One region of the Shewanella sp. Koi 1 genome, then DNA from elsewhere that is predicted to be linked to it. Evidence: predicted binding sites of a transcription regulator. Region 1 holds the regulator's gene; the other holds the start of a gene.
What was found. The regulator NrdR, encoded in region 1, represses ribonucleotide reductase genes. The targets are predictions, from matches to a motif close to AAACACNANATNTNGTGTTT.

Region 1 (6,088 bases):
AGCCAAGCGACTGATTCGGCGTCCAAGTGGTTGGTGGGTTCGTCGAGTAGCAGCATCTCTGGTTTTTCCAGCAGCAGACGACAAATTGCCACACGGCGGCGCTCACCACCCGATAAGACTTCAATCTTTTCATCCCAATCTGGCAGACGCAGGGCATTTGCCGCACGCTCAAGGATGTTGTCCAAATTGTGGGCGTCCTGCGCCTGAATGATGGCTTCGAGTTCGCCTTGCTCTTTGGCAAGCGCGTCGAAGTCCGCATCGGGATCGGCGTAAGCCGCATAGACTTCGTCTAAGCGTTTGAGGGCATTTTTGGCTTCAGAAACCGCTTCTTCAATCGCTTCACGCACGGTTTGCGTCGGATCGAGTTTCGGTTCCTGTGGTAGATAACCAATCTTCAGACCAGGCATTGGACGCGCTTCACCCTCAATCTCGGTATCGATACCGGCCATGATGCGCAGTAGGGTGGATTTACCTGAACCGTTAAGACCTAACACACCGATCTTAGCGCCGGGGAAAAAGCTTAAGGAAATGTCTTTAAGGATCTGCTTCTTAGGAGGAACAACCTTGCCCACCCGCAGCATGCTGTAAACAAACTGAGCCATTTTTCTGCATCTATAAGTGACTAATGATGCGGCTAATTCTACTCGATTGCGCGCCGAACTCAACTCGGCATTGAGGCGAGTTCAAGGTAAAACTGTAGGATTTTCATGTTTCAGAGACTGGGATTGTCGGCTCGTTACGAGTAGAATACCGCGCAACCCTACCTACAAGAATTGGCAGCTGGAGTAAGCAATGCTGAAAAAAGATATGAATATCGCAGATTATGATCCGGAACTGTTCAACGCAATTCAGAACGAAACTCTGCGTCAAGAAGAGCATATTGAGCTGATTGCTTCTGAAAACTACACCAGTCCACGCGTGATGCAAGCGCAAGGTTCACAATTAACCAACAAGTACGCCGAAGGTTATCCTGGCAAGCGTTACTACGGTGGTTGTGAGTATGTGGACGTAGTTGAAACCTTAGCGATTGAGCGTGCAAAACAACTGTTTGGTGCGACTTACGCAAACGTGCAACCTCACTCAGGTTCTCAAGCAAACAGCGCCGTTTACATGGCATTGTTAAAACCAGGCGATACTGTTTTAGGTATGAACCTCGCTCACGGTGGTCACTTGACCCACGGTTCGCCAGTAAACTTCTCCGGTAGACTGTACAACATCATTCCTTACGGCATCGATGAATCAGGTAAGATCGACTATGACGAAATGGAACGTCTGGCGGTTGAACATAAGCCTAAGATGATGATCGGTGGTTTCTCTGCTTACTCAGGCATCGTTGACTGGGCAAGAATGCGCGAAATCGCAGACAAAATCGGTGCTTACCTGTTTGTCGACATGGCGCACGTTGCGGGTCTTATCGCCGCTGGTGTGTATCCAAACCCAGTGCCACATGCGCACGTTGTGACCTCTACTACTCACAAGACCTTAGCCGGTCCTCGTGGCGGTATCATTCTGTCTGCTGCCGATGATGAAGAGCTATACAAAAAGCTGAACTCTGCGGTATTCCCAGGCGGTCAAGGCGGTCCTTTGATGCACGTTATCGCGGGTAAAGCGGTAGCCTTCAAAGAAGCTTTAGAGCCAGAGTTCAAAGCTTACCAACAACAAGTGGTTAAGAATGCTAAAGCCATGGTTGAAGTGTTCTTAGAGCGCGGTTACAAGATCGTTTCTGGCGGTACTGACAACCACTTAATGCTGGTGGACTTAATCGGTCGCGACCTGACGGGTAAAGAAGCCGATGCCGCTTTAGGTAGCGCGAACATCACAGTAAACAAAAACTCTGTGCCAAATGACCCACGTTCTCCATTCGTGACCTCTGGTGTGCGTATCGGTACGCCTGCGATCACTCGCCGCGGCTTTAAAGAAGCTGAAGCGAAAGAGTTAACCGGTTGGATCTGTGACATCCTCGACGATGCCCACAACCCAGCAGTCATCGAGCGCGTAAAAGGCCAAGTATTGGCACTGTGCGCCCGTTTCCCTGTTTACGGTTAATTCGTTAATTTATCTGAATATGAAGGCTGAGTTCACAACTGCTTAGGGTGTCACTCTTAGGTGGTTAACCTCAGCCGATAAATAGGATAAAATCCCATGGCCGCATTAAGCGGCCATTTTTATTGCTAAAATCTTAGACTTAAACCCGCTCGGTTTAAGCGAGAAACAGCGAAAGCCATAGGCTTTATTCCATTCACGGCAGGAGGCTCAATGCATTGTCCATTTTGCAGCGCGACAGATACTAAAGTGATCGATTCCCGATTAGTGGCGGAAGGCCATCAAGTGCGTCGTCGCCGAGAATGCACCGAATGCCACGAAAGATTTACTACCTTCGAAGGGGCAGAATTAGTCATGCCACGGGTGATTAAACGCGATGGTACGCGCCAACCCTTCGATGAAGAAAAGCTGCAAGCAGGTATGTTACGCGCGGTCGAAAAGCGCCCCGTGTCTATGGATGAAATCGAGCAGGCCTTAAGTAAAATCAAGTCAACGCTGCGGGCTACTGGCGAGCGCGAAGTGCCATCCGAGATGATAGGTAACTTGATGATGGAACAGTTAATGAGCCTAGATAAGGTTGCCTATATTCGTTTTGCCTCGGTTTATCGCGCCTTTGAAGACGTCTCCGAATTTGGGGAGGCGATTGCGAAACTGCAAAAGTAATGTGGGTTATCTTAAGTTAGTGCTTAGGTTAGCGCCTCGTTATACGCCGCATTCGGGCACGCTTCCTCAAGATTTCATAGGGTTTATATGAATTGGTCAGAACTCGATAACCAGATGATGAGCCGAGCCATACAACTGGCTCGCAAAGGATTTTATACCACTCGCCCCAATCCTAGTGTGGGCTGCGTTATCGTAAAAGATAATCAGATTGTCGGTGAAGGTTATCATCAAAAAGCCGGCGAGCCCCACGCCGAGGTGCATGCACTGCGGATGGCTGGCGAGCTTGCCCGTGGCGCGACCGCCTATGTCACCTTAGAGCCTTGCAGCCATTATGGCCGCACACCGCCGTGTGCCTTGGCGTTGATCAACATAGGTGTAAAACGAGTCGTGGTGGCGGTTGAAGATCCCAATCCGCAGGTCGGTGGCCGCGGTATTCAAATGCTGCGCGATGCGGGCATTGAAGTGGATGTTGGCTTGCACCGCGACGAAGCTTACGCTTTAAATCTTGGTTTTATGAAGCGCATGGAATCAGGCCTACCTTGGGTGACGGTAAAGCTTGCCGCGAGCCTCGATGGTAAAACCGCGTTATCAAACGGTGTGTCTAAATGGATCACTGGCTCCGAAGCTCGCCGCGATGTGCAGCGCTTACGTTTACGCGCCTGCGCACTAGTGACAGGGATTGAAACTGTGCTAGCCGATGACCCTTCGCTCAATGTGCGTTACTCAGAACTTGGCAGCCTTAGCTCACTATTGAGTGAAGCGCAGATTTTACAACCGCTGCGGGTGATTTTAGACAGTCGTTGCCGGATGCCGATTACGGCAGCCTTGCTTGCGATTGAATCGCCGATGTTATTAGTCTCAACTGAGCCTTACTCGCCAGCCTTTGTAGAGCAGTTGCCTGCCCATGTGACTTGTCTTCAATTACCGGCGATTGATGGTCGAATCTCGCTGCCAGCACTCTTAAGCTATTTAGGCAAAAGCTGTAATCAGGTGCTTATCGAAGCGGGCGCGACCTTAGCCGGCGCCTTTATCGGTGCAGGATTAGCCGATGAGTTAGTGCTGTATCAAGCGATGAAAATCCTTGGCGCACAGGGACGTAATCTACTCGAATTACCCGATTATCAAATGATGGCCGATATTCCGACCCTCAAACTGGTCGATGAGCGTAAAGTGGGCGCGGATACGCGTTTCACCTTGAGGCTCACGTCCAATCCATCTTTAGCGAATAAGTGAGTTAACCATGTTTACTGGGATTATTGAGGCCGTTGGCACGCTGCGAAAGCTTGAACGTAAAGGCGATGATATTCGTTTGACGGTCGCCAGTGGCAAACTGGATTTAAGCGATGTGCGTTTAGGCGACAGTATCGCCACCAATGGGGTGTGTTTGACTGTGGTTCAGCAATTAGCCGATGGCTATGTGGCGGATGTGTCGGCTGAAACAGTCAGTCTCACAGGCTTTGCTAACTATAAAGTCGGCACTAAGGTTAATCTTGAAAAAGCCGTTACCCCGACAACTCGCCTCGGCGGGCATATGGTGAGCGGCCATGTGGATGGCATTGCCACCGTAGAGCAGCGTCTTGCTCGTGGGCAAGCAATCGAATTTTGGTTAGCGGCGCCTGCGGAGCTGGCTCGCTACATCGCCCATAAAGGTTCTATCACCATCGATGGCGTGAGCCTGACGGTAAATGAAGTCGATGGACACCGTTTCCGATTAACCATAGTGCCCCATACTGCGGGTGAAACCACGCTGGTAGATTTGAAAGCTGGCGATAAGGTTAATATTGAAGTGGATTTAATCGCCCGCTATTTAGAGCGTTTAATGCGCTTTGATACTAAAGAAAATCAAGGCGGTGGGGTGACCATGGAAATGTTAGCCCGTGCTGGCTTTGTGCGTTAGGGCACTGGCACTTAGCTCACTTAGGTATAGAATTTCATAACAACAGTAAAATCATAAAGGTCCTACAATGGCGCTGCACAGTATAGAAGAGATCATCGAGGATATTCGTCAAGGCAAAATGGTTATTTTGATGGATGACGAAGACAGAGAAAACGAAGGCGACCTGATTATGGCGGCCGAGCTGGTCACGCCTGAAGCGATTAACTTTATGGCGAAATACGGTCGTGGACTCATCTGCCAAACGATGACTAAAGCCCGTTGCCAGCAGTTAAACCTGCCCTTGATGGTGACTAATAATAATGCGCAGTTCTCGACTAACTTTACGGTATCGATTGAAGCGGCAGAAGGCGTAACCACTGGTATTTCGGCCCACGATCGCGCCGTAACGGTAAAAGCTGCCGTGGCTAAAGATGCCAAGGCATCGGATTTAGTGCAGCCGGGTCATATCTTCCCATTAATGGCGCAGGACGGCGGCGTGTTAACCCGCGCAGGTCACACGGAAGCGGGTTGTGATTTAGCCCGTTTAGCGGGGCTTGAGCCATCGGGAGTGATTGTTGAGATCCTCAATGAAGACGGCACTATGGCCCGTCGCCCCGATTTAGAGATTTTCTCCGAATTACATGGGATTAAAATCGGCACTATTGCGGCGCTTATCGAATACCGCAACACCAAAGAAACCACAGTCGTGCGCGAAGCCAAATGTAAACTGCCAACCCGCTTTGGCGAGTTCGACATGGTGACCTTTAGGGACACTATCGACAATCAACTGCACTTTGCCTTAGTGAAGGGCGAGGTGAAGCCAGATTGTTTAGTGCGCGTACACTTACAAAATACCTTCAACGATTTACTCCACTCAGAGCGCGATCAGCAGCGTAGCTGGCCGCTTGAAAAAGCCATGGAGCGTATTTCTGCCGAAGGTGGTGTGTTGGTGTTGCTGGGCAACCAAGAGCATCCCTGTGAAATCCTCTCTAAAGTCAAAGCCTTTGAGGCAGAAGATCAAGGTCAAGCGCCAGCCTCTGCAAAATGGCAAGGCACTTCACGGCGCGTGGGTGTGGGCTCGCAAATCCTTGCCAGCCTTGGGGTGACCAAAATGCGCCTCTTGAGCTCGCCTAAGCGTTATCACTCGCTCTCGGGCTTTGGTCTTGAAGTGACTGAATACGTGGCGGAGTAACAGGCTGAGCTTGTTAGACGTTGCACTAAGGTAAAATTAATCATTTGTATAATTTGCATAGGGCTGTGGGCGATTGACTGTGGTATCATGTCGCCACTTTTCGCCCAAGCCGGGTGCTTTAGCTAAATTAGGTAAGAAAATGAACGTAGTTCAAGGTAATATCGAAGCGAAGAATGCCAAAGTTGCGATTGTAATTTCGCGTTTTAACAGCTTTTTAGTTGAGAGCCTGCTTGAAGGTGCACTTGACACGCTGAAACGTTTTGGCCAAGTCAGTGATGAAAACATCACTGTCGTCCGTGTACCTGGTGCGGTTG
Region 2 (6,088 bases), 1.0 Mb from region 1:
TTAGTCGCGTTTGAGATCTGTGATGACGTTTCAGACGGCATCAGCGCAGACAGGGTCGAGTTACGTAAACCGTGCTGTTTGATATCTTGGCGCAGTGTTTCCCAGTCTAAATGCAATGGCTCGCTGCAAATCTTATCTAAATCACGTTTGTAGGTATCGATAGGTAAAATACCTTGGGCGTAAGTGGTCTCATTAAATAATGGGCACGCACCTTGCTCTTTTGCCAGATTCATTGACGCCTTGAGCAGATAGAATTGAATCGCTTCAAAGGTCTTGTGAGTCAGGTTGTTCGCGCTACCATCGGAGTACTTCATGCCATTCTTCGCTAAGTAGTTAGCGAAGTTGATAACACCAATACCTAAGGTACGACGGTTCATCGATGAAATTTCAGCCGCTTTGATTGGATAATCTTGGTAATCCAATAGGTTATCCAGTGCACGTACCGCTAAATCGGCCAATGGCTCAAGCTCGGCTAAGTTTTTGATCGCACCTAAGTTTAATGCTGACAGTGTACACAGCGCGATTTCACCGTTTGGATCGTCAATGTTGTTCAATGGCTTGGTCGGCAACGCGATTTCAAGACAAAGGTTAGATTGTCTGATCGGAGCGACTTTCGAGTCGAACGGACTGTGGGTATTACAGTGGTCAACGTTTTGGATGTAGATACGGCCCGTTGAAGCACGTTCTTGCATCATCAATGAGAACAGTTCGACCGCTTTCAATGTCTTTTTACGAATGCTGCTGTCTTGCTCATATTGCAGGTACAGACGTTCGAATTCGTCTTGATCTTCGAAGAAGGCATCGTAAAGACCTGGCACGTCTGATGGGCTGAACAGGCTGATGTTTTCGCCTTTGATCAGACGTTGATACATCAGTTTGTTGAGCTGCACGCCGTAGTCTAAGTGGCGAATACGGTTATCTTCAACACCGCGGTTGTTTTTCAGTACCAGCAGGGATTCCACTTCTAAGTGCCAAATAGGGTAGAAGAGGGTCGCAGCACCACCACGAACGCCGCCTTGCGAGCAAGACTTCACCGCCGTTTGGAAATACTTGTAGAAAGGTAAGCAACCGGTGTGGAAGGCTTCGCCGCCACGGATTGGGCTACCTAATGCACGGATACGACCGGCGTTGATACCGATACCTGCGCGTTGGCTGACATACTTCACGATAGAAGAGGCGGTCGCGTTGATAGAATCTAAGCTGTCGCCACATTCAATCAGAACGCATGAACTGAATTGACGTGTTGGCGTACGTACACCCGCCATGATTGGCGTGGGCAGAGAAATCTTAAAGGTCGATACCGCGTCGTAAAAATCTTTCACGTATTGCAGGCGCGTTTCTTTTGGATAACGGGCAAACAAGCAGGCTGCAACCAGAATATAGAGGAACTGGGCGCTCTCATAGATCTCGTGGGTCACACGGTTTTGTACCAGATACTTACCTTCGAGCTGTTTTACCGCCGCGTAGGAGAAGTTCATATCGCGCCAATGGTCGATATAGCTATCCATGATATCGAGTTCTTCGCGGGTGTAATCCTGCAGAATATGCATATCATACTTGCCAAGCTCAACCAGTTTAGTCACATGGTCGTATAACTTTGGCGGCTCGAACTGACCAAAGGCCTTCTTACGTAAATGGAATACGGCTAAGCGCGCAGCCAGAAACTGATAATCCGGTGATTCTGGGGAAATTAAATCCGCCGCAGATTTGATGATCGTTTCGTGGATAGCTTCGGTTGGGATCCCGTCGAAAAACTGTAAATGCGTGCGAAGTTCAACTTCAGAAACAGAAACGTTTTTTAATCCCTTGGCTGCCCAAGTAATTACGCGGTGTATTTTGTCGAGATCGATTGTCTCACGTGCACCACAGCGTTTTGTGACTGTCATATTGCTATTCATTGAAGAGAGGCCTTGGTTCTGATATCTGTTCAGGTGAACTAAGTCACCGTACGTTTCCTTGTAAAACAATCAACCTGAAAACCCTTAATACTGCTGACTATGCAGGAGATAGTCGATTTAACGGGGAACTTCTAGTGTGTCTGATTGCTACCTATACACAAGATATGGTGTTTTAAATAATCTGAGATACAAGATAGTGAGGTTTGACGCTATTTGCAAGTCTCAATTCAGGGGGTATCTTGTGGATATCTTGAGGATAAAGAAAAGCGTTAGTGATGACTAACCCTGAAGCTCAAATTGAGATTAGCGTGCGACATTGATGACGTTTTTTTGTGCAAATTTCACTGTGTGATCGATCGCTAAAATAAGCAGCGATCGCGATCGCAAGGATTGACCCTTAACCTAAATTGCATTACCAGCGAAGGGCGCATAATTTCGCCGTTAATGGGATTCGGTTGGGCCGTTAACCTTGGTCAATCCGTTACCGCTATTTGGCCAATGCTTGGCTTAAGGCCGAATGCAAACTCGATGGTGAGTTAAACTGCGCATAGGCAGGCCATGCATCGGGCGTATCGGCCTCACCTAAATATCCCCACAACGCCACACCGCCGAGCATGCCCGCCGCTTGGGCCGCGAGTAAATCTCGCTCGGCATCACCTAAGTAGAGGATGTGCTGTGGCTGGCACTGCAGCTGCTGCGCGCCCAATAGCATAGGTGCAGTATGGGGCTTAGGGTAACGGGTCGAATCGCCGCTGATCATCACTGGCATACGCGAGCTGAGCTTAAGCTTATGTAACAGGGGACGAGTAAAACGGGCAGGTTTATTGGTGATGACTCCAAATGGCACGCGGCATAACTCGAGCCAGTCAAGCAGTGGGGAAATACCTTCAAACAATTGGCAATGGTCGCCATTGATCCTTTGATAGTGGGCAAGGAGTCCTTGCTGGACTTGGGTGCGTAGCACCTCATCTGCACCAGGAATGGCCGCATCGACTAAGGCAAAGCTGCCATGGGAGGCGGCGCTACGCATGTCTGCAAAGGGTTTTGCCAGGATACCGACATCAGACAAACTGAGGTTAAGGGCCTGAACCAGATCCGGCGCGGTATCGGCAAGGGTACCATCAAGGTCGAATAAGACCCCTTTAACCTCAGCTAAACTCATCTTAATCTGCCTTTTGCGTTGCAATCATATAGTTTACATCGACCTTAGATGTGTACTTAAAAATCCCTGTTAACGGGTTATAAGTGATCCCAAGGGCGTCTTTGCAGATGAGGTCGGTGTTATCGACTAACTCAATCAATTCAGAAGGTTTAATAAACTTATTATGATCATGAGTGCCAATCGGTAACATCTTCAGTAGATATTCAGCACCGATAATGGTTTCGACAAAGGATTTAACATTGCGATTAATCGTGGAAAAAAACACAAAACCACCGGGTTTTACCATATCGCAGCAGGCTTGGATCACTGATTGGGGATTGGGTACGTGTTCGAGCATCTCCATGCAGGTCACCACATCATAGTATTCGCGGTGATCTTCCCTATGAGCCTCGGCGGTGTTTTTCACGTAATTGATGCTCACACCGGTTTCCAGCGCATGCAAGCGTGCAACTTCTAACGGTTCTTCACCCATATCAAGACCATCAACCACTGCACCGATGCGCGCCATGCTTTCGGATAAAATGCCACCGCCACAGCCGACGTCGAGCACTTTTTTACCAAAAATCCCGCCAGCGGTCTGATCGATATAGTTTAAGCGAAGGGGATTTAATAGATGCAGCGGTTTAAACTCGCCATTGAGATCCCACCAGGTTTCGGCCATACGTTCAAACTTTGCGATTTCCTGTGGGTCTACGTTGGTATTCTGTTGCATGCGATTACCTAAAGCGGCTGAATAGTGCGGCTATTATAACGACAATGGTGGATAAACACAGTATTGGCTGATTCTAAGTCTTTGTGGTTGAGTGAAATTTCAGCAATTATCATTAATTCTTAAACACTTTGTGAAGCGGAGCGGTTTTTCTGCTCGGATATTAATCAAGTCTTGGACTCAATTTCGCCATTAACAACCGATTTTATCGGGTTTAGAAAGTGCAAATTGACAGTGTTTTCATCTATTAAGCCACATCCTTCTCAATTCGCGCAGGATAGGTCTGGCGACATTAAATAACTGTGTTAGAATGCCAAATCACGTTTTTGAGCCGCTCAATGATACGGATTATGCGTTGTCGGCTAATTTTCAGGGGAACGAGCAGTTTATGACTGATCTGGCATCATCTATTTCGCCAATTAATATCGAAGACGAACTAAAGAATTCGTACCTTGATTACGCCATGAGCGTCATCGTAGGACGTGCATTACCAGACGTGCGTGATGGCCTTAAGCCTGTACATCGCCGCGTGCTGTTTGCCATGAGTGAATTGAAGAACGATTGGAACAAGCCGTACAAAAAGTCTGCCCGTGTGGTCGGTGACGTGATCGGTAAATATCACCCCCATGGTGACTTGGCGGTATACGACACTATCGTGCGTATGGCTCAGCCTTTCTCACTGCGTTACACCTTAGTCGACGGTCAAGGAAACTTCGGTTCGGTTGACGGTGACTCTGCCGCGGCAATGCGTTATACCGAAATCCGGATGGATAAGTTAGCGCACCAGCTCCTCGCCGATCTTGAAAAAGAAACCGTTGACTATGTGCCAAACTACGACGGCACAGAACAAATTCCTGCGGTATTACCGACACGCGTACCTAACCTGTTGATTAACGGTTCATCGGGTATTGCGGTGGGTATGGCGACGAACATCCCACCACACAACTTAACTGAAGTGGTTAAAGGCTGTTTAGCGCTGATCGCCGATCCTGCGCTGTCGATTGAACAGCTCATGGAATATATTCCTGGCCCTGATTTCCCAACGGCGGCGATCATCAATGGCCGTAAGGGCATTATCGATGCGTATAAGACGGGCCGCGGCCGCGCCGTTATGCGCGCACTGGCTGACGTCGAAACCGAAGATAACGGCCGTGAACGTATTATCGTCACCGAAATTCCTTATCAGGTGAACAAGGCGAAACTCATCGAGAAAATCGCTGAGCTAGTTAAAGATAAGAAGATTGAAGGCATTAGCGGTCTGCGCGATGAGTCTGACAAAGACGGTATGCGCATCGTTATCGAAATCAAGCGTGGCGAAGTGGGCGAAGTTGTCCTGAACAACCTCTATGCCCAGACACAAATGCAATGTTCTTTTGGTATCAACATGGTGGCTTTGACCAATGGTCAGCCTAAGTTGTTCAACTTAAAAGAAATGCTCGAATGCTTTATCCTGCACCGCCGTGAAGTGGTGACTCGCCGTACCGTATTCGAACTGCGTAAAGCGCGCGAACGTGCCCATATTCTTGAGGCATTAGCGGTCGCGCTGGCCAACATCGACCCGATTATTGCGTTGATCAAAGCCTCGCCAACCCCAGCTGACGCTAAAGTCAAACTGGTTGAGCAGGGCTGGGCGCTCGGTCATGTACAGGGCATGCTTGAAAAAGCGGGTGATGATGCGGCGCGTCCTGAATGGTTAGAACCAGAATATGGTATCCGTGACGGCTTATATTATCTGACTGAGCAACAGGCTCAGGCGATTCTAGAGCTGCGCTTACACCGTTTAACCGGTCTTGAGCACGATAAGATCATCGCCGAATACGAAGAGCTGCTTGAGTTCATCGCGGGTCTGTTGTTTATTCTGCGCAGCCCTGAGCGTTTGATGGAAGTGATCAAAGAAGAGCTGGAAGAAATTCTTGCTGAATACGGTGATGCGCGCCGCACTGTCATCAACGCCAATGAAATTGATATGAGTCTTGAAGACTTAATCAACGAAGAAGACGTAGTTGTGACTCTGTCACACTTAGGTTACGCCAAGTACCAACCGCTTAGCGATTACCAAGCCCAGCGCCGTGGTGGTAAGGGTAAAGCCGCCACTAAGGTGAAAGACGAAGATTTCGTTGAAAAACTGCTGGTTGCGAACACCCACGATACGATTCTGTGCTTCTCTGACTTCGGTAAAATGTACTGGCTCAAGGTCTATCAGTTACCTCTGGCGAGCCGCACTTCCCGAGGTCGTCCGATTGTTAACTTGCTGCCGCTGGCCGATGGCGAACGCATTACGGCGATTCTGCCGGTGCGTGAATACGCCGAAGATAAGTA

Region 2: a site for NrdR is predicted at 2,052-2,071, ahead of nrdA (class 1a ribonucleoside-diphosphate reductase subunit alpha). Genes of this name have one in related genera too.

What each region holds. Positions count from the first base shown of each region.
Region 1 covers NZ_JBREJM010000001.1:3,499,805-3,505,892, reverse strand. The annotation lists gene ettA (energy-dependent translational throttle protein EttA) at 1-602, opposite strand, end outside; gene glyA (serine hydroxymethyltransferase) at 793-2,046, shown strand; gene nrdR (transcriptional regulator NrdR) at 2,257-2,706, shown strand; gene ribD (bifunctional diaminohydroxyphosphoribosylaminopyrimidine deaminase/5-amino-6-(5-phosphoribosylamino)uracil reductase RibD) at 2,794-3,939, shown strand; gene ACUZ8J_RS15505 (riboflavin synthase) at 3,947-4,603, shown strand; gene ribBA (bifunctional 3,4-dihydroxy-2-butanone-4-phosphate synthase/GTP cyclohydrolase II) at 4,671-5,774, shown strand; gene ribH (6,7-dimethyl-8-ribityllumazine synthase) at 5,914-6,088, shown strand, end outside.
Region 2 covers NZ_JBREJM010000001.1:2,498,455-2,504,542, reverse strand. The annotation lists gene nrdA (class 1a ribonucleoside-diphosphate reductase subunit alpha) at 1-1,898, opposite strand, end outside; gene ACUZ8J_RS11030 (HAD family hydrolase) at 2,386-3,060, opposite strand; gene ubiG (bifunctional 2-polyprenyl-6-hydroxyphenol methylase/3-demethylubiquinol 3-O-methyltransferase UbiG) at 3,062-3,772, opposite strand; gene gyrA (DNA gyrase subunit A) at 4,158-6,088, shown strand, end outside.